DNA from 3 places in the Lysinibacillus sp. JNUCC 51 genome. Region 1 is predicted to be linked to each of the others. Evidence: a T-box and tRNA genes for the amino acid it is inferred to sense, from the RefSeq annotation. Region 1 holds a T-box; the other regions hold tRNA genes.
The links. The T-box of region 1 lies ahead of metG (methionine--tRNA ligase). A T-box ahead of a tRNA ligase gene usually reads a tRNA of that ligase, here a tRNA-Met.
Positions count from the first base shown of each region.

Region 2: it has a tRNA-Met gene. The T-box ahead of metG (methionine--tRNA ligase) is inferred to sense a tRNA for this amino acid. The anticodon was not compared.
Region 3: it has a tRNA-Met gene. The T-box ahead of metG (methionine--tRNA ligase) is inferred to sense a tRNA for this amino acid. The anticodon was not compared.

Region 1 covers NZ_CP065545.1:2,773,466-2,779,897, reverse strand. Annotated here, with positions in the region: gene JNUCC51_RS13475 (2-isopropylmalate synthase) at 1-1,221, shown strand, start outside; gene metG (methionine--tRNA ligase) at 1,313-2,947, opposite strand; T-box leader at 3,172-3,494, opposite strand; gene JNUCC51_RS13465 (NIF family HAD-type phosphatase) at 3,580-4,227, opposite strand; gene JNUCC51_RS13460 (DUF4179 domain-containing protein) at 4,346-5,359, opposite strand; gene JNUCC51_RS13455 (sigma-70 family RNA polymerase sigma factor) at 5,352-5,885, opposite strand; gene fosM (FosM family fosfomycin resistance protein) at 5,993-6,415, opposite strand.
Region 2 covers NZ_CP065545.1:3,517,685-3,524,116, reverse strand. Annotated here, with positions in the region: gene nadB (L-aspartate oxidase) at 1-985, shown strand, start outside; gene nadC (carboxylating nicotinate-nucleotide diphosphorylase) at 942-1,802, shown strand; gene nadA (quinolinate synthase NadA) at 1,789-2,892, shown strand; tRNA gene JNUCC51_RS17000 (tRNA-Glu) at 3,072-3,143, opposite strand; tRNA gene JNUCC51_RS16995 (tRNA-Ser) at 3,146-3,236, opposite strand; tRNA gene JNUCC51_RS16990 (tRNA-Asn) at 3,247-3,323, opposite strand; tRNA gene JNUCC51_RS16985 (tRNA-Ile) at 3,328-3,404, opposite strand; tRNA gene JNUCC51_RS16980 (tRNA-Gly) at 3,411-3,484, opposite strand; tRNA gene JNUCC51_RS16975 (tRNA-Phe) at 3,488-3,563, opposite strand; tRNA gene JNUCC51_RS16970 (tRNA-Asp) at 3,579-3,654, opposite strand; tRNA gene JNUCC51_RS16965 (tRNA-Met) at 3,659-3,733, opposite strand; tRNA gene JNUCC51_RS16960 (tRNA-Ser) at 3,783-3,875, opposite strand; tRNA gene JNUCC51_RS16955 (tRNA-Ile) at 3,891-3,967, opposite strand; tRNA gene JNUCC51_RS16950 (tRNA-Met) at 3,975-4,048, opposite strand; tRNA gene JNUCC51_RS16945 (tRNA-Ala) at 4,075-4,150, opposite strand; tRNA gene JNUCC51_RS16940 (tRNA-Pro) at 4,157-4,233, opposite strand; tRNA gene JNUCC51_RS16935 (tRNA-Arg) at 4,247-4,323, opposite strand; tRNA gene JNUCC51_RS16930 (tRNA-Leu) at 4,343-4,431, opposite strand; tRNA gene JNUCC51_RS16925 (tRNA-Gly) at 4,437-4,511, opposite strand; tRNA gene JNUCC51_RS16920 (tRNA-Leu) at 4,560-4,644, opposite strand; tRNA gene JNUCC51_RS16915 (tRNA-Lys) at 4,665-4,740, opposite strand; tRNA gene JNUCC51_RS16910 (tRNA-Thr) at 4,746-4,821, opposite strand; tRNA gene JNUCC51_RS16905 (tRNA-Val) at 4,825-4,900, opposite strand; rRNA gene rrf (5S ribosomal RNA) at 4,911-5,026, opposite strand; rRNA gene JNUCC51_RS16895 (23S ribosomal RNA) at 5,144-6,432, opposite strand, start outside.
Region 3 covers NZ_CP065545.1:3,140,627-3,147,058, forward strand. Annotated here, with positions in the region: rRNA gene JNUCC51_RS15165 (23S ribosomal RNA) at 1-2,614, shown strand, start outside; rRNA gene rrf (5S ribosomal RNA) at 2,734-2,849, shown strand; tRNA gene JNUCC51_RS15175 (tRNA-Asn) at 2,866-2,942, shown strand; tRNA gene JNUCC51_RS15180 (tRNA-Ser) at 2,948-3,039, shown strand; tRNA gene JNUCC51_RS15185 (tRNA-Glu) at 3,070-3,144, shown strand; tRNA gene JNUCC51_RS15190 (tRNA-Val) at 3,159-3,234, shown strand; tRNA gene JNUCC51_RS15195 (tRNA-Met) at 3,263-3,337, shown strand; tRNA gene JNUCC51_RS15200 (tRNA-Asp) at 3,342-3,417, shown strand; tRNA gene JNUCC51_RS15205 (tRNA-Phe) at 3,433-3,508, shown strand; tRNA gene JNUCC51_RS15210 (tRNA-Thr) at 3,518-3,593, shown strand; tRNA gene JNUCC51_RS15215 (tRNA-Tyr) at 3,604-3,687, shown strand; tRNA gene JNUCC51_RS15220 (tRNA-Trp) at 3,701-3,774, shown strand; tRNA gene JNUCC51_RS15225 (tRNA-His) at 3,787-3,862, shown strand; tRNA gene JNUCC51_RS15230 (tRNA-His) at 3,898-3,973, shown strand; tRNA gene JNUCC51_RS15235 (tRNA-Gln) at 3,978-4,052, shown strand; tRNA gene JNUCC51_RS15240 (tRNA-Gly) at 4,058-4,132, shown strand; tRNA gene JNUCC51_RS15245 (tRNA-Cys) at 4,141-4,214, shown strand; tRNA gene JNUCC51_RS15250 (tRNA-Leu) at 4,262-4,342, shown strand; gene JNUCC51_RS15255 (hypothetical protein) at 4,727-5,047, opposite strand; partial or broken gene JNUCC51_RS15260 (ATP-binding protein) at 5,004-5,498, opposite strand; partial or broken gene istA (IS21 family transposase) at 5,507-6,432, opposite strand, start outside.

The DNA of each region.
Region 1 (6,432 bases):
AAGGATCAAATTCTACAAATTGGCGTTGATGCAGTAAAATATGCGAAAACTCTGCTACCACAAGTCCAATATTCAACAGAAGATGCATCTCGTTCAGATTTCGAGTATCTTTGGAAAACAATTGAAGCTGTCATGAAGGCTGGTGCAACTATGATTAATGTACCTGACACAGTCGGCTTTGCAGAACCAGAAGAATTCGGAGCGATGATTTATAAACTAAATGAACGTATGAAAAACCTAGACGATAGCGTTTTGTTGAGTGTTCATTGCCATAATGACCTTGGTATGGCTACTGCTAACACACTAGCTGCGATTAAAAACGGCGCTGATAAAGTAGAATGTACAATTAACGGCATTGGCGAACGCGCAGGAAATGCAGCATTAGAAGAAGTCGTCATGGCGTTGAAAACACGTAGTTCTGTATACAATGCTGAGACACGTATCAACACAAGAGAAATTATGAATACGTCTCGTCTTGTTTCAAGCTTTATGGGCTTAGACGTACAAGTAAACAAAGCGATTACTGGGGATAATGCTTTTGCCCATTCCTCTGGTATCCATCAAGACGGTCTTCTTAAATCTCGTGATGCCTATGAAATTGTACATCCAGAAGATGTAGGTCTTGACGATATGGAGCTAGTCCTTACAGCTCGCTCTGGGCGTCACGCGGTGAAAAATGCCCTTGAAAAACTTGGCTTTTCCAATCTTTCAGCAGATGAATTTGAAGGAATCTTCGAAGGCTTCTTAAAGCTGGCTGATGCAAAGAAAGAAGTTTATGATCACGATTTATATGTTATTGTGGAAAGCTATTATGAAAAACATGACTCAAACCATGCTAATGCCACTCATTATAGTGATCAGTTCTTCGACTTCGATGATTTACAAGTCGTCAGCAATGCAAGCTTCCCGTCAGCAAGTGTGAGAGTACGTAAAGGTGAAGAGATATTTAAAGCAAGTGCGGTTGGCTCAGGTCCAATTGATGCCTTATATTCAGCCATCGCAGAAATTACAAACATCGATGTGAAACTTGTAGAGTATAATATCAATAGTGTATCTCGTGGTAAAGAAGCTCTTGGTAAAGTAAAAATTACAATCGAGCATGAAGGTGAAAAGTATATCGCAAAAGCTGCGGATACAGATATTTTAAAAGCGAGTGCGCTAGCTTATATTAATGCTATCAATAGTATTGTTGTCGCTAAATTAACGCCTGTTATGAATTAAATAATTGTAGCTGTCGCTACAAATAAACAATGCTTTCTGAAAGAAGTTAAAAGCAGTATGACAATATTGAGTCATACTGCTTTCATTTTTCCTATTGGCTGCCCTCCACTAACTTTTGATATTCCTCTTCAATTAATTCAACATCAAGACGTTCAAACAGTGGTGCCACTTCGCCAATGCTTGTTGGTAACTCCACTTGCTCATGCCACATTACTTCATTGATACCTAACATTTTTCTCACCTTCTCAGCTGAAAACGGTAAAAATGGATGTAACAGCTGTCCAAGATTAGCAATAATATAAACACACGTTGCTAGTGTTCGATTGCCAGCTTCCACATTCTCTTTAACCTGTAGCCACGGCTGCTGTTCGTCAAAATATCGATTAGCTCCACGAATATATTCAAAAATAGCTTCTAAAGCTTGTTTAAAATGCCCCGCTTCTATATGAATCCCAACTTCATTAAACAGCTGAATTGTTTGTTTTTGAATAGTGTCATCTATCTCGGCATGAGGCACTTGACGATCAAATGATTTTTCTAAAAACTTCAATGTTCGATTAACAAAATTACCGTAAGCGCCAAGTAATTCGCCATTATGACTATAAATAAATTCTCGCCAAGAGAAATCAGTATCGCGATTTTCTGGTGCATTCATTGTTAAAAAATAACGAATAGAATCTGCATCGTATCGACTCAAAATATAAGGCACCCATACCGCCCAGTTTTGGCTCGTCGATAACTTTCGTTTTTCTAATGTTAAATATTCATTTGATACAATATGTGTAGGTAAGGCCTTCGCTCCTATCCCGATAAGAATTGCTGGCCAAATAACTGTATGGAACGGAATATTATCCTTTCCATGCACATAATACGAAATCGTCTCTTCATTCCATAAATCTTCAATCGCTATTTGATGCTGCTTCGCCCATTCAATACTCGCTGTTAAGTAACCTGCTACAGCTTCAATCCACACATATATTTTTTTGCCCTCAAAACCTGGTACGGGCACATCTATACCATTTGGTAAATCTCTTGTTACAGCGCGGTCTGGGACCCCTTCTGCCAAGTAACGCTCTGTTAAACCTAAAGCATTGTCCCGCCAGCGTTTTTCTGCCTTTGCTTCTGCTAAATAGGTCTCCAGCCTCCTTTGAAACTGACTAAATGCAAAATAGAAGTGCTCTGTCTCCCTTATAATTGGCTCATTCCCACAAATTTTACAACGTTTATCGATTAAATCGAGTGGGTCTAAAATTGTTGAGCAATTATCACATTGATCACCACGTGCCTTCGCTCCACAGTTTGGACAAATCCCCTCTACAAATCGGTCCGGCAAAAATTGCTTGTCCGTTTCACAATATGCTTGTTCAATTTTCTTTTTGTATAAAAAGTTGTTCGCTAGTAGCTGCAAAAAAATCGTTTGCACAGATTCATGATGGTGCTGAGCGTCGGTTCTCGTATACAAATCATAGGTAAATCCTAAATCATTGAAGCATCTTGTAAACTCCTCGTGATAATGATTAGCAATTGCTTCCGTTGTCGTGTTTTCCTGTGCAGCTCGAATAGAAATTGGCGTGCCGTTACAGTCACTTCCCGAAATATACAATACCTTCTCGCCCTTTTGTCGGTAATATCTAGCCAAAATATCACCCGGTAATAATGCGGCAACATGCCCTAAATGCAAAGAACCATTTGCATATGGCCACGCCCCTCCAATAACAATTGTCATCCTAAGTTGCTCCCCTCGAAAAAATTGTATAAAAAAATGTAAATCAATTGCGCCCCGGTGTAATTGTAGCTGTCGCTTTGCTTTCGCTACAAATAAACAATGCGTCTGGATTTTGAATTGTGGTAGCACAATTCTTCCTTTTAAAATCCATGAATCCGCCGGAGGCTTTATCTTCTTTCAGGCAAGTCCTAAATGAAGATAAAAAAAACGCCCTAATCAAAATTGATTAGGACGAGTATACCCGTGTTACCACCTATATTTACAAATAGCTCACACTATTTGCCTCGATCAGTACGTGCCATTATCTATTATGCCTCGGCATAATTGCGTCCGGAATCTGCTTTGTGCTTGCACAAAGCACTCCTTTTAATGAGAGATACTGCCGCTGTTGTAACGAGTGCCCATCTCGTCGTAATCTACTCGCAAACTTGCTTTCGGTACGAAGCTCAAAGGTCATTTTCAAAAGGGAGCATTCACCTCATTTCCACCAACAGAGGCTCTCTATATAATGCTTCTCCAATTTACTTTTCCTTATCAATGCTTTTACTATAGATTTCCACCATTTTACTCTTTCTGCTTCTGTATTGCAATGCATGTCGATAAATCGTTCATAACTCTCGATAAAATTAATTTTATCCTAGTTTTATATAAAGCAGCTCTTTCAAATCATCAATGACTATATCTGCTTTTTGTAATTCTGTGTCCTGTGCAAAGTCGAAACGTACACCCACTGACAGTAACTGATTATCTTGTGCCGCCTGAATATCAGAAGAACGATCACCTACAACCGCTCCGCGTTCAATAGCATTTTCCTCAATTACCTTTTTCACTAAATCAGATTTATGACCACTAGAAACGGACTGAATACTATATGTACCTATGATAAAACGCTGTAATTGATAGGTTTCCACTATTGCTTGTAAATACTCGGTTTGCCCATTACTGGCAATGAATAACTCATATTTTTCTGCCAAAGCAGACAGTGTTTGCTCCGCATTTGGATACAATGCACCCTGACGATTTCGTATTTGTTCAATAAGCTTAACATGGAATAATGCATTGCTTTCTTCACGTGTCTCTAGCGTGTGCATAGGACATAACGTTTCCCAAACAACAGGTAATGGAACCCCCATAATTTCGCGATATTTCTCTATTGGTGTTTCTCCCTGCCACAAGCCCTTTGCACTTAACACATCAAACGTTGCCGCTAGCGCTGGCTCTAATATTAGATTTGTTTGAAATAAAGTACCATCCATATCAAAAATAATAGCTTTTTTCATAAAATCACCCCTTCTACTATTATACGTTTTTTCCTCTTTTATTGTTTCTCGTTAATATTATACAACTTTAAAATATGAAACCCCTCTAGTTTTCTTTAACTAAAGGGATCTCATATTTTTAAGGTTCTAAGGGTACTACCATTTCTAATTCCTTTATTTCTTTCCAATAACCTTGCTCATCCGTCTTACCCGGTTTAAGTGTAAATGATTTTGGCGTTTTCTCCATAGGAGGTAGTACTAGAATAATATGATGTCCATAATCCTTTGTCGCACCCATTTGTATATTTGCTCTATCGTATAACTCCCCTTCACTATCAGTTACCTCAAACTCAAAAAATGGCCATTTATCATTTCTATCCAGTTCTCTTGGATAATCTACTAGGACATCAATACGTGTCGAAAGTGGTGTCGATGATACCTGTGCAACATTTAACTTATATAACCCATTGTTAGTACTAGATTTTACATTTGGATAGAAATTAATAACTTCTTCCTTTAATTTTTCCAGAGTAAAATCCACATGCCAATTACCTTTGTAGCCAAATAAATCTCTCCCATCCAAGGCTACTTCAATTTTATCCCCGTATATATCTGTATGTGATAACGTTAATTCATGATGCTCAATAATTGTGTTTTTATCTATATCATCTTGGCCTGTAGAACCTACCGCAACATCTATTGGCTCCCCATTGACAGTTAGCATATTAGTACCTACATTCTCTTCTTCTAAAGAAACCCCATTCTGCCCTGTATATGTAACTGTAACTAATAATCTATTACCATCATATACCGCTTCTTCAACAGCCATTGTAAGACCTGCATGAGTATCCTTCTTTCCTATTTTTGTCATGAACTGGTTTTGTTCAATTTTTTTAGCTGCAATATCCCCGAATTCAGCATAAATGGCTCCAATATAAGGTACTTTGGCAAGTGAAGTAGCTATTGTGGGGGAGAAAAATCCCGAACCTAGCAGCGCTATAAACAATCCGCAGACAACAAGAAGAGGTTTTATAATTCTAATGGTCAATTTCTTCCTTTTTGCTGCATTTATTGCCGCGCGCTCTCTCATCATCAATTGTTGAAGTGGAATATCGATACGATCAATAGATTGATTATTATTTTCCTTACTCATACAAGTAGCCCTCCTTTAAGATTGGTTTTAACTCTTTCTTAGCTCTATTAATGTAGGATTTCACTGTACCTTCAGGACATCCCAGCATTTTTGCAATCTCTTTGACAGAAAAATCATGATAAAAGCGTAACCACATAATCGTTTTATACTTATCATCTAATGTTTCAATAGCCTCTTTTAAATCCATTGAATAAGTAACATTCTCCATATTTTGATTTCCTGCTATCTTTGCAAAAAACTCCGCATCTCCTGGAGTGAATTTTCTTGAATCTTTTCTAATAAAATCTATAGATTTATAAACCACAATCTTAATAATCCATCCTGGAAAACTATTTGGATTATTTAATGTTTTCAATGTTGTATAAGCTTTATAAATAGACTCTTGATAAATATCAAGCGCATCCTGTTCATTTCGAACATACGAATAGGCAGTACGATATAATTTCTCGCGCATTAAAGCAATCAACTGCTCAAATGCTTCATCATCCCCCCTTTTTGCGCTCTTAACCAATTTTTCTATATCCACCTAATCTCCTCCTTCCGGTTACACTTTAAAGTCGTTTGAGAAAAGGAAAACGTTGCAAAAAAAATAGATGCCCTCCTCTTAAAGATAGAGACACCTATTTTTTAATATTAATCAAAAAACTCCATATGCATTTTTTCCTTCTTATAATAATCCAATCGATCCTGTAAAGTCCCCGTATGGAATTCGAATTTGTGACCATCAGGATCCGTGAAGTAAATCGATTTTTTATCTCGTACATCTCTTTGTCTACCTTCCAGAATGTTGACATTAAGATGGACTAGCTTTTCATACATATCGTCAAAATCGTCCTCCTGGATAGAAAACGCTATATGTGTATAGGATTGATGTATGTCATTACGCGGGATATCCTTCTCTACATTAAGGGCAAGCCACAGCCCATTTACATCAAAATAGGCTGTGCTTCTACCTTTCACTAATAATTTTGCGTCAAAAACCTTTTCATAGAATGCGATGGATTCCTCTAAATTCGAAACTGAAAATAATAAATGATTTATGTTTTGGATTGTCATTTTGGTGCCTCCAACTA
Region 2 (6,432 bases), 740 kb from region 1:
TACAAATACTGGAGATGGTATCGCTTTAGCATATCGTGCAGGAGCTGCCATCAGTGATATGGAATTTATGCAATTTCATCCGAGCTTACTTTGGTGTGGAGAACAGGCCAAAGGTTTAGTCTCTGAAGCTGTGCGCGGCGCCGGTGGAAAATTTGTCGATGCGCAGCGTCATCCCATAATGGAAGGTATACATGAACAGTTGGATTTAGCACCACGCCATGTTACTGCACATGCATTATTTAATAAACGTGCTGCTGGGCAGGAGACCTTTATTGATATTTCAAATATCGAACGCTTTGAAGAAAAATTCCCTACGATTGCTCAGCTTTGCTATGACAATCAAGTTAATTTACAAGATGGGTTAATTCCTGTAGCACCAGGTAGCCATTTCTTAATGGGTGGTATTGTTGCTGATGACAAGGGAAGAACATCTATTCCTAACCTATATGCAATTGGAGAAGTTGCTTGTACTGGAGTGCATGGTGCCAATCGTTTAGCTAGTAACTCTCTTTTAGAAGGCATTACGTTTGCACAAAGAACAGCCCAATACATTATTCAAACAGGTTGTAAACAAAATAATTTCTTAATTGATGACAAACATCGCCAACAAACAATGCCATCATTATTTGCAAAAAATCAGTTACGACAAATGATGATGCACACATTAGGCATTGTGCGAAATCCTATCGATATGGAACAATTCGTACAACAATTGCCCTCAATGCAAACACTACTGCATGTTGATTTAGATGGCTTGAATCAGCAGGAACTTGAACTTTACATGATGCATATTGTCGCTACATTAATGGCACACGCAGCCATTACACGAAAAGAAACTCGCGGTGCACATATTCGCATTGATAGACCACACAATGATCATCAGTGGGAAAACCGTTGGATCATTTTTCAACGAGGACAGATGAAAGTGAGGAATTCATTATATGAATATCATCAAACTAGAGGAAATGCTAAAACAATTTTTTAATGAGGATATAGGCGATGGGGATATATCGAGTGAATTTATTTTTTCTCCAGAACAGCAGGGATCATTTTCTTTTTACGCGAAGGAAAGCGGCATTTTTTGTGGAGGCCCTATCATTAAGCATGGATTTCTTCTACTTGATCGATCTATGGATATTATCCTTTATAGAAAAGATGGTGAAAAAGTTAATGCTGGTGAAATTCTTGCTGTTATCCAAGGACCACTTCAAAAGTTATTAATGGGTGAGCGTGTAATTTTGAATCTTATCCAGCGCATGTCCGCTATTGCCACAGCTACAAATTTAGCGGTACGAGAAACAGCAGGTACTAATGCGAAAATATGCGATACACGTAAAACAATGCCTGGAATGCGTATGTTAGATAAATATGCTGTTAGAATCGGAGGCGCCTATAACCATCGCAACGGTTTATACGGTGCGATAATGCTAAAGGATAATCATATTGCTTTTGCGGGTAGTATTACTAAGGCTGTACAGGCGGCCCGCGAGAAAATCGGTCACACCATTAAAATCGAAGTCGAAATCGAAACAAAAGCCCAATTAGATGAAGCAATTGCAGCCGGTGCAGATATCATTATGTTTGATAATCGTAGCCCTGAAGAAATAAGTGAATGGCTTCCAGCAGTTCCCTCACATATTGCTACAGAAGCTTCAGGCGGCATTTCGCTTCATAACTTAAATAGTTATGCTGAAACAGGTATTCAATGGATTTCACTCGGAGCACTAACACATTCAGTAAAAGCCTTTGACATAAGTGCACTTGTACAACCGAAAGGAGCTAATTCCATTGTCCATCACTAGTTTATTACAACAAACGTCACTACTACCCGAGCATTATCGTGCATTAACTAAAAATGACATGGAATCTCGCATTCTAGCTATAAAAAAGAAATTAGGTAGTAAGCTCTTCATCCCTGGACATCACTATCAAAAAGATGAAGTGATTCAATTTGCAGATGTAACAGGGGATTCCTTACAGCTTGCTCAATTATCAGCAGCTAACAAGGAAGCTGAACATATAGTATTTTGTGGCGTTCACTTTATGGCAGAAACAGCTGATATGCTTACAACTGAACAGCAGCATGTTTACTTACCCGATATGCGTGCAGGCTGTTCAATGGCAGATATGGCAGACATTTATCAAACAGAACAAGCATGGCTAATTTTACAGAAACTCTTTGGCGATAGCATTCTCCCTCTAACATATGTCAATTCTACTGCTGCCATTAAAGCATTTACCGGTCGTCATGGCGGAGCCTGCGTAACATCGTCCAATGCAAAAGAAATGGTTAAATGGGCATTTACGCAAAAACCACGTATTTTCTTTTTACCAGATCAACATTTAGGAAGAAATACTGCGTACGATTTAGGAATACCGCTTGAAAATATGGCAGTTTGGAATCCTCATACAAATACGCTTGAGACAGATCAGTCTCCAGAAAATATTCAAGTCATCTTATGGAAGGGACACTGCTCAGTACACGAAGGTTTTACAGTTCAGCATACGGAGCTTATACGTCAAGTTCATCCAAATATGCGTATCATTGTTCATCCTGAATGTAATCGTGAAGTTGTTGCTGCTGCAGATGATGCAGGTTCTACAAAATACATTATCGATACGATTAGTAAAGCACAGAGTGGTTCAGCATGGGCAATCGGTACTGAAATGAATCTTGTTAACCGGATTATCAAGCAGCACCCCGATAAGCAGATTATCTCTTTAAATGAGAATTTCTGTCCTTGTCTTACAATGAATCGAATTGACCTTCCCCATTTACTTTGGTCCTTAGAAAGTATAGAAAAGGGACAGCCCCATAATCGTATTCAAGTAGATGCTCACACAGCTGAAGAAGCACGTAGCTCACTTGAAAGGATGCTATTAAGGGCTTAAATGACAAAACGTCTACTCATTTCTGGTAGACGTTTTGTTTATTACTTGAGTCTTCAAACGTGAACATGTTTGGATGTTCACTATCAATTATGTCTCGGCATAATTGAAATGAAATCTCAAAAACTATTCTTATACAAAAAAATGCAGTAGATGTAAATTACATCTACTGCATTTCAGTATGACCCGTACGGGATTCGAACCCGTGTTACCGCCGTGAAAGGGCGGTGTCTTAACCACTTGACCAACGGGCCAATGGCGGAGAAGGAGGGATTTGAACCCTCGCGCCGGTTACCCGACCTACACCCTTAGCAGGGGCGCCTCTTCAGCCTCTTGAGTACTTCCCCACAAAAAAAATGGCTCCGAAGGCAGGACTCGAACCTGCGACAACCTGATTAACAGTCAGGTGCTACTACCAACTGAGCTACTTCGGAATAGTGGTGGGCCTAAATGGACTCGAACCATCGACCTCACGCTTATCAGGCGTGCGCTCTAACCAGCTGAGCTATAGGCCCTTAGATTGGAGCGGGTGATGAGAATCGAACTCACGACATCAGCTTGGAAGGCTGAGGTTTTACCATTAAACTACACCCGCATATGGTGGGTCAGGACGGAATCGAACCGCCGACACTTAGAGCTTCAATCTAATGCTCTACCAACTGAGCTACTGACCCATATTTTTAAAAAAATGGCGGTCCCGACCGGGATCGAACCGGCGATCTCCTGCGTGACAGGCAGGCATGTTAACCGCTACACCACGGGACCATTTTGGTTGCGGGGGCCGGATTTGAACCAACGACCTTCGGGTTATGAGCCCGACGAGCTACCACTGCTCCACCCCGCGTTAATAATATATTCTTTTCGAGTTTTTCAAGCACCATTTAAATATAAACTGGAGGAGGTAGAGGGATTCGAACCCCCGCGCGGTGTTACCCGCCTGTCGGTTTTCAAGACCGATCCCTTCAGCCAGACTTGGGTATACCTCCGTAATATTATATAAATGGTGGACCTTGCAGGACTCGAACCTGCGACCGGACGGTTATGAGCCGTCTGCTCTAACCAACTGAGCTAAAGGTCCTTTAAGATGGCGGCAGAGGGGATCGAACCCCCGACCTTACGGGTATGAACCGTACGCTCTAGCCAGCTGAGCTACGCCGCCAGGATCTTTATACTGGTTATCTTTTATGGTGGAGCCTAGCGGGATCGAACCGCTGACCTCCTGCGTGCAAGGCAGGCGCTCTCCCAGCTGAGCTAAGGCCCCATAAAATGGTCGGAATGACAGGATTCGAACCTACGACCCCTTGGTCCCAAACCAAGTGCTCTACCAAGCTGAGCTACATTCCGATAAATATTAATTTGGCGCGCCCGACAGGAGTCGAACCCATAACCTTCTGATCCGTAGTCAGACGCTCTATCCAATTGAGCTACGGGCGCTAATTATTAAAACAAAAAATGGTGCCGAGGGCCGGAATCGAACCGGCACGGTAGTCACCTACCGCAGGATTTTAAGTCCTGTGCGTCTGCCAGTTCCGCCACCCCGGCACATTTGGAGCGGAAGACGAGGTTCGAACTCGCGACCCCCACCTTGGCAAGGTGGTGTTCTACCACTGAACTACTTCCGCATGTGCATAAGATTTATTTATCCTGGCAATTATGAAATTTCAAAAATATGGTGCGGGTGAAGGGAGTCGAACCCCCACGCCTTGCGGCGCTAGATCCTAAGTCTAGTGCGTCTGCCAATTCCGCCACACCCGCATGTTTTGTTGGCAATAAAATGGTGAGCCATGAAGGACTCGAACCTTCGACCCTCTGATTAAAAGTCAGATGCTCTACCAACTGAGCTAATGGCTCTAAAATGGTGCCGGCGATAGGAGTCGAACCCACGACCTACTGATTACAAGTCAGTTGCTCTACCAACTGAGCTACACCGGCAAATGGTGGAGGATGACGGGCTCGAACCGCCGACCCCCTGCTTGTAAGGCAGGTGCTCTCCCAGCTGAGCTAATCCTCCTGGGTATTATGCCTAGCGACGTCCTACTCTCGCAGGGGGAAGCCCCCAACTACCATCGGCGCTAAAGAGCTTAACTTCCGTGTTCGGTATGGGAACGGGTGTGACCTCTTTGCCATCATCACTAGACTATTTCAAAGACAAGATTTATTATAACTCATTTTCGTTATAATTGCAAGCTTTTTTCAAAAAAACTTTTCTTATTCTTTCAAAACTGGATAAACGTGCATTGAATTTTCAAACATTTTGGTTAAGTCCTCGATCGATTAGTATTCGTCAGCTCCATGTGTCACCACACTTCCACCTCGAACCTATCTACCTCATCGTCTTTGAGGGATCTTACTTACTTGCGTAATGGGAAATCTCATCTTGAGGGGGGCTTCATGCTTAGATGCTTTCAGCACTTATCCCGTCCACACATAGCTACCCAGCGATGCCTTTGGCAAGACAACTGGTACACCAGCGGTGTGTCCATCCCGGTCCTCTCGTACTAAGGACAGCTCCTCTCAAATTTCCTACGCCCACGACGGATAGGGACCGAACTGTCTCACGACGTTCTGAACCCAGCTCGCGTACCGCTTTAATGGGCGAACAGCCCAACCCTTGGGACCGACTACAGCCCCAGGATGCGATGAGCCGACATCGAGGTGCCAAACCTCCCCGTCGATGTGGACTCTTGGGGGAGATAAGCCTGTTATCCCCGGGGTAGCTTTTATCCGTTGAGCGATGGCCCTTCCATGCGGAACCACCGGATCACTAAGCCCGTCTTTCGACCCTGCTCGACTTGTAGGTCTCGCAGTCAAGCTCCCTTGTGCCTTTACACTCTACGAATGATTTCCAACCATTCTGAGGGAACCTTTGGGCGCCTCCGTTACCTTTTAGGAGGCGACCGCCCCAGTCAAACTGTCCGCCTGACACTGTCTCCTGCCCCGCTAAGGGGCATGGGTTAGAATTTCAATACAACCAGGGTAGTATCCCACCGACGCCTCCTTCGAAGCTGGCGCTCCGAGATCTCTGGCTCCTACCTATCCTGTACAAGTTGTACCAAAATTCAATATCAGGCTACAGTAAAGCTCCACGGGGTCTTTCCGTCCTGTCGCGGGTAACCTGCATCTTCACAGGTACTATAATTTCACCGAGTCTCTCGTTGAGACAGTGCCCAGATCGTTACGCCTTTCGTGCGGGTCGGAACTTACCCGACAAGGAATTTCGCTACCTTAGGACCGTTATAGTTACGGCCGCCGTTTACTGGGGCTTCAATTCGCAGCTTCGCTTGCGCTAACCACTCCTCTTAACCTTCCAGCACCGGGCAGGCGTCAGCCCCTATACGTCACCTTACGGTTTTGCAGAGACCTGTGTTTTTGCTAAACAGTCGCCTGGGCCTATTCACTGCGGCTCTCATGCGCTTGCACGCTCAAGAGCACCCCTTCTCCCGAAGTTACGGGGTCATTTTGCCGAGTTCCTTAACGAGAGTTCTCTCGCACACCTTAGGATTCTCTCCTCGACTACCTGTGTCGGTTTGCGGTACGGGCACC
Region 3 (6,432 bases), 370 kb from region 1:
GGAGTTACAAAAGAGCGAGTTAGATGAAGCGACTTGGAAAGGTCCGCCAGAGCAGGTAAAAGCCCTGTAGTCGAAAGTTCGTTCTCTCCTGAGTGGATCCTGAGTACGGCGGAACACGTGAAATTCCGTCGGAATCCGGGAGGACCATCTCCCAAGGCTAAATACTACCTAGTGACCGATAGTGAACCAGTACCGTGAGGGAAAGGTGAAAAGCACCCCGGGAGGGGAGTGAAAGAGATCCTGAAACCGTGTGCCTACAAGTAGTTAGAGCCCGTTAATGGGTGATAGCGTGCCTTTTGTAGAATGAACCGGCGAGTTACGATTACGTGCAAGGTTAAGCTTTAGAAGGCGGAGCCGCAGCGAAAGCGAGTCTGAATAGGGCGAAATAGTACGTGGTCGTAGACCCGAAACCAGGTGATCTACCCATGTCCAGGGTGAAGGTGAGGTAACACTTACTGGAGGCCCGAACCCACGCACGTTGAAAAGTGCGGGGATGAGGTGTGGGTAGCGGAGAAATTCCAATCGAACTTGGAGATAGCTGGTTCTCTCCGAAATAGCTTTAGGGCTAGCCTCGTGATGAGAATACTGGAGGTAGAGCACTGTTTGGACTAGGGGGCCATCCCGGTTTACCGAATTCAGACAAACTCCGAATGCCAGATATTTATACACGGGAGTCAGACTGCGAGTGATAAGATCCGTAGTCAAAAGGGAAACAGCCCAGACCACCAGCTAAGGTCCCAAAGTAATCGTTAAGTGGAAAAGGATGTGGCGTTGCACAGACAACCAGGATGTTGGCTTAGAAGCAGCCATCATTTAAAGAGTGCGTAATAGCTCACTGGTCGAGTGACGCTGCGCCGAAAATGTATCGGGGCTAAACGATTCACCGAAGCTGTGGATTGACATCTACGATGTCAGTGGTAGGAGAGCGTTCTAAGTGCGTTGAAGTCAGATCGGAAGGACTGGTGGAGCGCTTAGAAGTGAGAATGCCGGTATGAGTAGCGAAAGACGGGTGAGAATCCCGTCCACCGTATGACTAAGGTTTCCTGAGGAAGGCTCGTCCGCTCAGGGTTAGTCGGGACCTAAGCCGAGGCCGATAGGCGTAGGCGATGGACAACAGGTTGATATTCCTGTACCACCTCCTCACCGTTTGAGAAATGGGGGGACGCAGTAGGATAGGGTAAGCGCGCTGTTGGATATGCGCGTCCAAGCAGTAAGGCGTGTGTGTAGGCAAATCCGCACACTGTAACGTTGAGCTGTGATGGCGAGTCCGTATGGACGAAGTTCCTGATTTCACACTGCCAAGAAAAGCCTCTATCGAGGTGAGAGGTGCCCGTACCGCAAACCGACACAGGTAGTCGAGGAGAGAATCCTAAGGTGTGCGAGAGAACTCTCGTTAAGGAACTCGGCAAAATGACCCCGTAACTTCGGGAGAAGGGGTGCTCTTGAGCGTGCAAGCGCATGAGAGCCGCAGTGAATAGGCCCAGGCGACTGTTTAGCAAAAACACAGGTCTCTGCAAAACCGTAAGGTGACGTATAGGGGCTGACGCCTGCCCGGTGCTGGAAGGTTAAGAGGAGTGGTTAGCGCAAGCGAAGCTGCGAATTGAAGCCCCAGTAAACGGCGGCCGTAACTATAACGGTCCTAAGGTAGCGAAATTCCTTGTCGGGTAAGTTCCGACCCGCACGAAAGGCGTAACGATCTGGGCACTGTCTCAACGAGAGACTCGGTGAAATTATAGTACCTGTGAAGATGCAGGTTACCCGCGACAGGACGGAAAGACCCCGTGGAGCTTTACTGTAGCCTGATATTGAATTTTGGTACAACTTGTACAGGATAGGTAGGAGCCAGAGATCTCGGAGCGCCAGCTTCGAAGGAGGCGTCGGTGGGATACTACCCTGGTTGTATTGAAATTCTAACCCATGCCCCTTAGCGGGGCAGGAGACAGTGTCAGGCGGACAGTTTGACTGGGGCGGTCGCCTCCTAAAAGGTAACGGAGGCGCCCAAAGGTTCCCTCAGAATGGTTGGAAATCATTCGTAGAGTGTAAAGGCACAAGGGAGCTTGACTGCAAGACCTACAAGTCGAGCAGGGTCGAAAGACGGGCTTAGTGATCCGGTGGTTCCGCATGGAAGGGCCATCGCTCAACGGATAAAAGCTACCCCGGGGATAACAGGCTTATCTCCCCCAAGAGTCCACATCGACGGGGAGGTTTGGCACCTCGATGTCGGCTCATCGCATCCTGGGGCTGTAGTCGGTCCCAAGGGTTGGGCTGTTCGCCCATTAAAGCGGTACGCGAGCTGGGTTCAGAACGTCGTGAGACAGTTCGGTCCCTATCCGTCGTGGGCGTAGGAAATTTGAGAGGAGCTGTCCTTAGTACGAGAGGACCGGGATGGACACACCGCTGGTGTACCAGTTGTCTTGCCAAAGGCATCGCTGGGTAGCTATGTGTGGACGGGATAAGTGCTGAAAGCATCTAAGCATGAAGCCCCCCTCAAGATGAGATTTCCCATTACGCAAGTAAGTAAGATCCCTCAAAGACGATGAGGTAGATAGGTTCGAGGTGGAAGTGTGGTGACACATGGAGCTGACGAATACTAATCGATCGAGGACTTAACCAAAACGTTTGAAACATTCAATGCACCGTTTATCCAGTTTTGAAAGAATAAGAAAGCTTTTCAGAAAAAAAGCTTGCAATTATAACGGAAATGCGTTATAATAAATCTTGTCTTTAAAATAGTCTAGTGATGATGGCAAAGAGGTCACACCCGTTCCCATACCGAACACGGAAGTTAAGCTCTTTAGCGCCGATGGTAGTTGGGGGCTTCCCCCTGTGAGAGTAGGACGTCGCTAGGCTATATGATAAAATTATTCCGAAGTAGCTCAGTTGGTAGTAGCACCTGACTGTTAATCAGGTTGTCGCAGGTTCGAGTCCTGCCTTCGGAGCCATTCTTGGAGAGTTGTCCGAGTGGCCGAAGGAGCACGATTGGAAATCGTGTAGGCGGTTAACACTGTCTCAAGGGTTCAAATCCCTTACTCTCCGCCAGCACTTTAAGGATTTTTCATTCCAAATGAAGGCCCCTTGGTCAAGTGGTTAAGACACCGCCCTTTCACGGCGGTAACACGGGTTCGAATCCCGTAGGGGTCACCATTTAATACCCAGATGGAGGATTAGCTCAGCTGGGAGAGCATCTGCCTTACAAGCAGAGGGTCGGCGGTTCGAGCCCGTCATCCTCCACCATTATTAATTCAAATAAATCACTCATTATCGCGGGGTGGAGCAGTGGTAGCTCGTCGGGCTCATAACCCGAAGGTCGTTGGTTCAAATCCGGCCCCCGCAACCAAAATGGTCCCGTGGTGTAGCGGTTAACATGCCTGCCTGTCACGCAGGAGATCGCCGGTTCGATCCCGGTCGGGACCGCCATTTTTTAAAAAATATGGGTCAGTAGCTCAGTTGGTAGAGCATTAGATTGAAGCTCTAAGTGTCGGCGGTTCGATTCCGTCCTGACCCACCATATTTTTTTGCCGGTGTAGCTCAGTTGGTAGAGCAACTGACTTGTAATCAGTAGGTCGTGGGTTCGACTCCTATCGCCGGCACCATGGCTTTTCCGGAGGGGTAGCGAAGTGGCTAAACGCGGCGGACTGTAAATCCGCTCCTTAGGGTTCGGCGGTTCGAATCCGTCCCCCTCCACCAGTTTTTATTTAATAGGGGCATAGTTCAACGGTAGAATAGAGGTCTCCAAAACCTTTGGTGTGGGTTCGATTCCTACTGCCCCTGCCAATTAATTTTATGGCGATTGTGGCGAAGTGGTTAACGCACCGGATTGTGGTTCCGGCATTCGTGGGTTCGATTCCCATCAGTCGCCCCATTTTCAATAAAATTAATAAATACAATATAACAATGGCGATTGTGGCGAAGTGGTTAACGCACCGGATTGTGGTTCCGGCATTCGAGGGTTCGATTCCCTTCAGTCGCCCCATTGTTGGGGTATAGCCAAGCGGTAAGGCAACGGATTTTGATTCCGTCATGCCTAGGTTCGAATCCTAGTACCCCAGCCATTTTTGCGGAAGTAGTTCAGTGGTAGAACACCACCTTGCCAAGGTGGGGGTCGCGAGTTCGAACCTCGTCTTCCGCTCCAAATATGACGGCGGCATAGCCAAGTGGTAAGGCACAGGTCTGCAACACCTTTATCACCGGTTCAAATCCGGTTGCCGCCTCCATATTTTATTACTCAATCGGTTTATCCGATTTTTTTTATCTCCATTATGCCGGTGTGGCGGAATTGGCAGACGCGCACGACTCAAAATCGTGTTCCTTTGGAGTGTCGGTTCGACCCCGACCACCGGTATCATATTTAGTAAAGAATCCTTGATTACAAGGGTTCTTTTTTTGTTTGTAGAAAACATTTAAGATCCTCTCAAAATGTATTTTTTGAGAGGATTTTTTTATACGAACCAAGATTGCTTATACATAGTACAGAATTTTAAATAATATTAGTCTAAAACTCTTTTATATCATATGTGTATTTAAAATTTCAAATAAAGCATTTCTCAAAATATGATCGAAAGCCAACAAAGATTGTTTTGTATGCTTTTTTAAAGAGTTATATGGTAGAAATCAATAATAACAAGGGGGTGACGAGATGAAAAAGTAATGGCGAGTTTGTTGTGTTCAATTTTATTTGTTGCTGTTCCATTTAGGATTATTAATAAAAGATAGCATTAAGCTACCCTTAATTTATTTCACCACTTTCTAATTTTTTGTTTAAAGCTATATAATCCTTTTTGGAAAAGGTTACTGTTACTCTATCCAATCTATTCCCACCCGGATATAAAAGTAATTGCTGATTAAATTTTATACCTAAAGGTCCAACCGTTTGATAAATAAGATTTAGAATTTTAAAACATTCTAAATCTACCCCTTCTTTCAAATGATTTTTAATATTAAAAGTAACCACATCTTCAACTTCAATAAATCTAGGTTTTCGAGGAGAAATATTGTGTGCTTTACAAAGTCTTTTTAGAAAATTTTGATAATAATCTTGTTGTTCCATTTTCTAAGCGAGCCTTCTTCAGATTCTGAATTAAATCATGGCACTTAATAAAATAGGTACTTGTTCGCTTTTTAGCAGCCGTAATGCCGATTGCTGTGGCCAGATGGGTCTTGCCGACACCACTTGGACCTAGGAATACAATATTCTCGTTTTCATGGATAAAACGAAGACTTTGAAAATCGAGTATTTGTTGTTGATTAATAGTTGGTTGAAAATCAAAGTTAAAATCCTTTATCTCCTTTAAATGTGGAAATGCAGCGACTTTCACCATCGCATGAATCATATTTTGCTCACGCACATCGATTTCATAATTTGTCAATTTAATAAGTGTATCGATAAAAGAAAGCTCATTTTTATTACTAAAGTCGATGACTTCATTCAAATGGATGCCCATTTGCTTTAATTTTAAATACTCTAAGTTTTGTTGTAGTTGCTGATAATTTGTACTCATTATTGAATTCATTTATACACTTCTCCAATCGCTGCTAAATTCCGTTTCGCTAAATCATTAATATCAGGGTATTCGGGCAAGGCCTTTGTCATCAGTTCACGATAATGTGCCTCTTGATAATTCAATTTTGCTTCACTTTTTTTGTGTTGCGCGATTAGTTCCATGTTATAATAAATCCATAATTGATTATCGTACACTTGTAACCCTACTTTTTTGCCTTGATACTCCGGTGGTACGGAGTATTGATTGGACTTGTAGGAAATCATGCTCGATGCATTGACTTTTACAAGCGTATGGTTGATTCGATAGGAATCTCTTACTCGTTCAGTTGGTAGCTGGAGTAAGTGATTCTTTTCTTTTTGCCATTCTAAAATCGGAATTTTATTCTTGATAGGCATGGATTTCATCTAGTAATTTCATCGTTGTTTCCACTTTTCCTTTTGTTTGGGGACGACCTACTATACAAAGCTTCACCTTAAATCCAAAGTCTTTCGCAAATTGCGCGAACTTCGTATTCACTTTTCCACCAAAATGTTCTGTTCGTGCTTCATCCATCACTGCTGTCAGTAATGAGTTCTTCTGGTACACCACCCATTTTTTCAAACGTATCGGTTAAGAAAGAACATAAAACTGCCTGCGATTCGGAAATACTCATATAAAAGAATCGCATACGAGAGTAGCTTAACACTAACACGGCTACATTAATCTCCACCTGTTCACCATCACATGTTTCATAAAGAATGCTTTCTTTCCAATCCAACTGTGCTTGTTTGCCTATACGCGTTACATAACGGATACCGCTATGTACAGAAGATACGCGTTCATTTATCTCAAAATAAGCCTTAAATTCGGGCGTATTGGCAATATAGGTACGGAATGTAGATCCTGTCCACAATCTAAACCGTGATTGTCTTTTAAATACTGCCAAAGATTA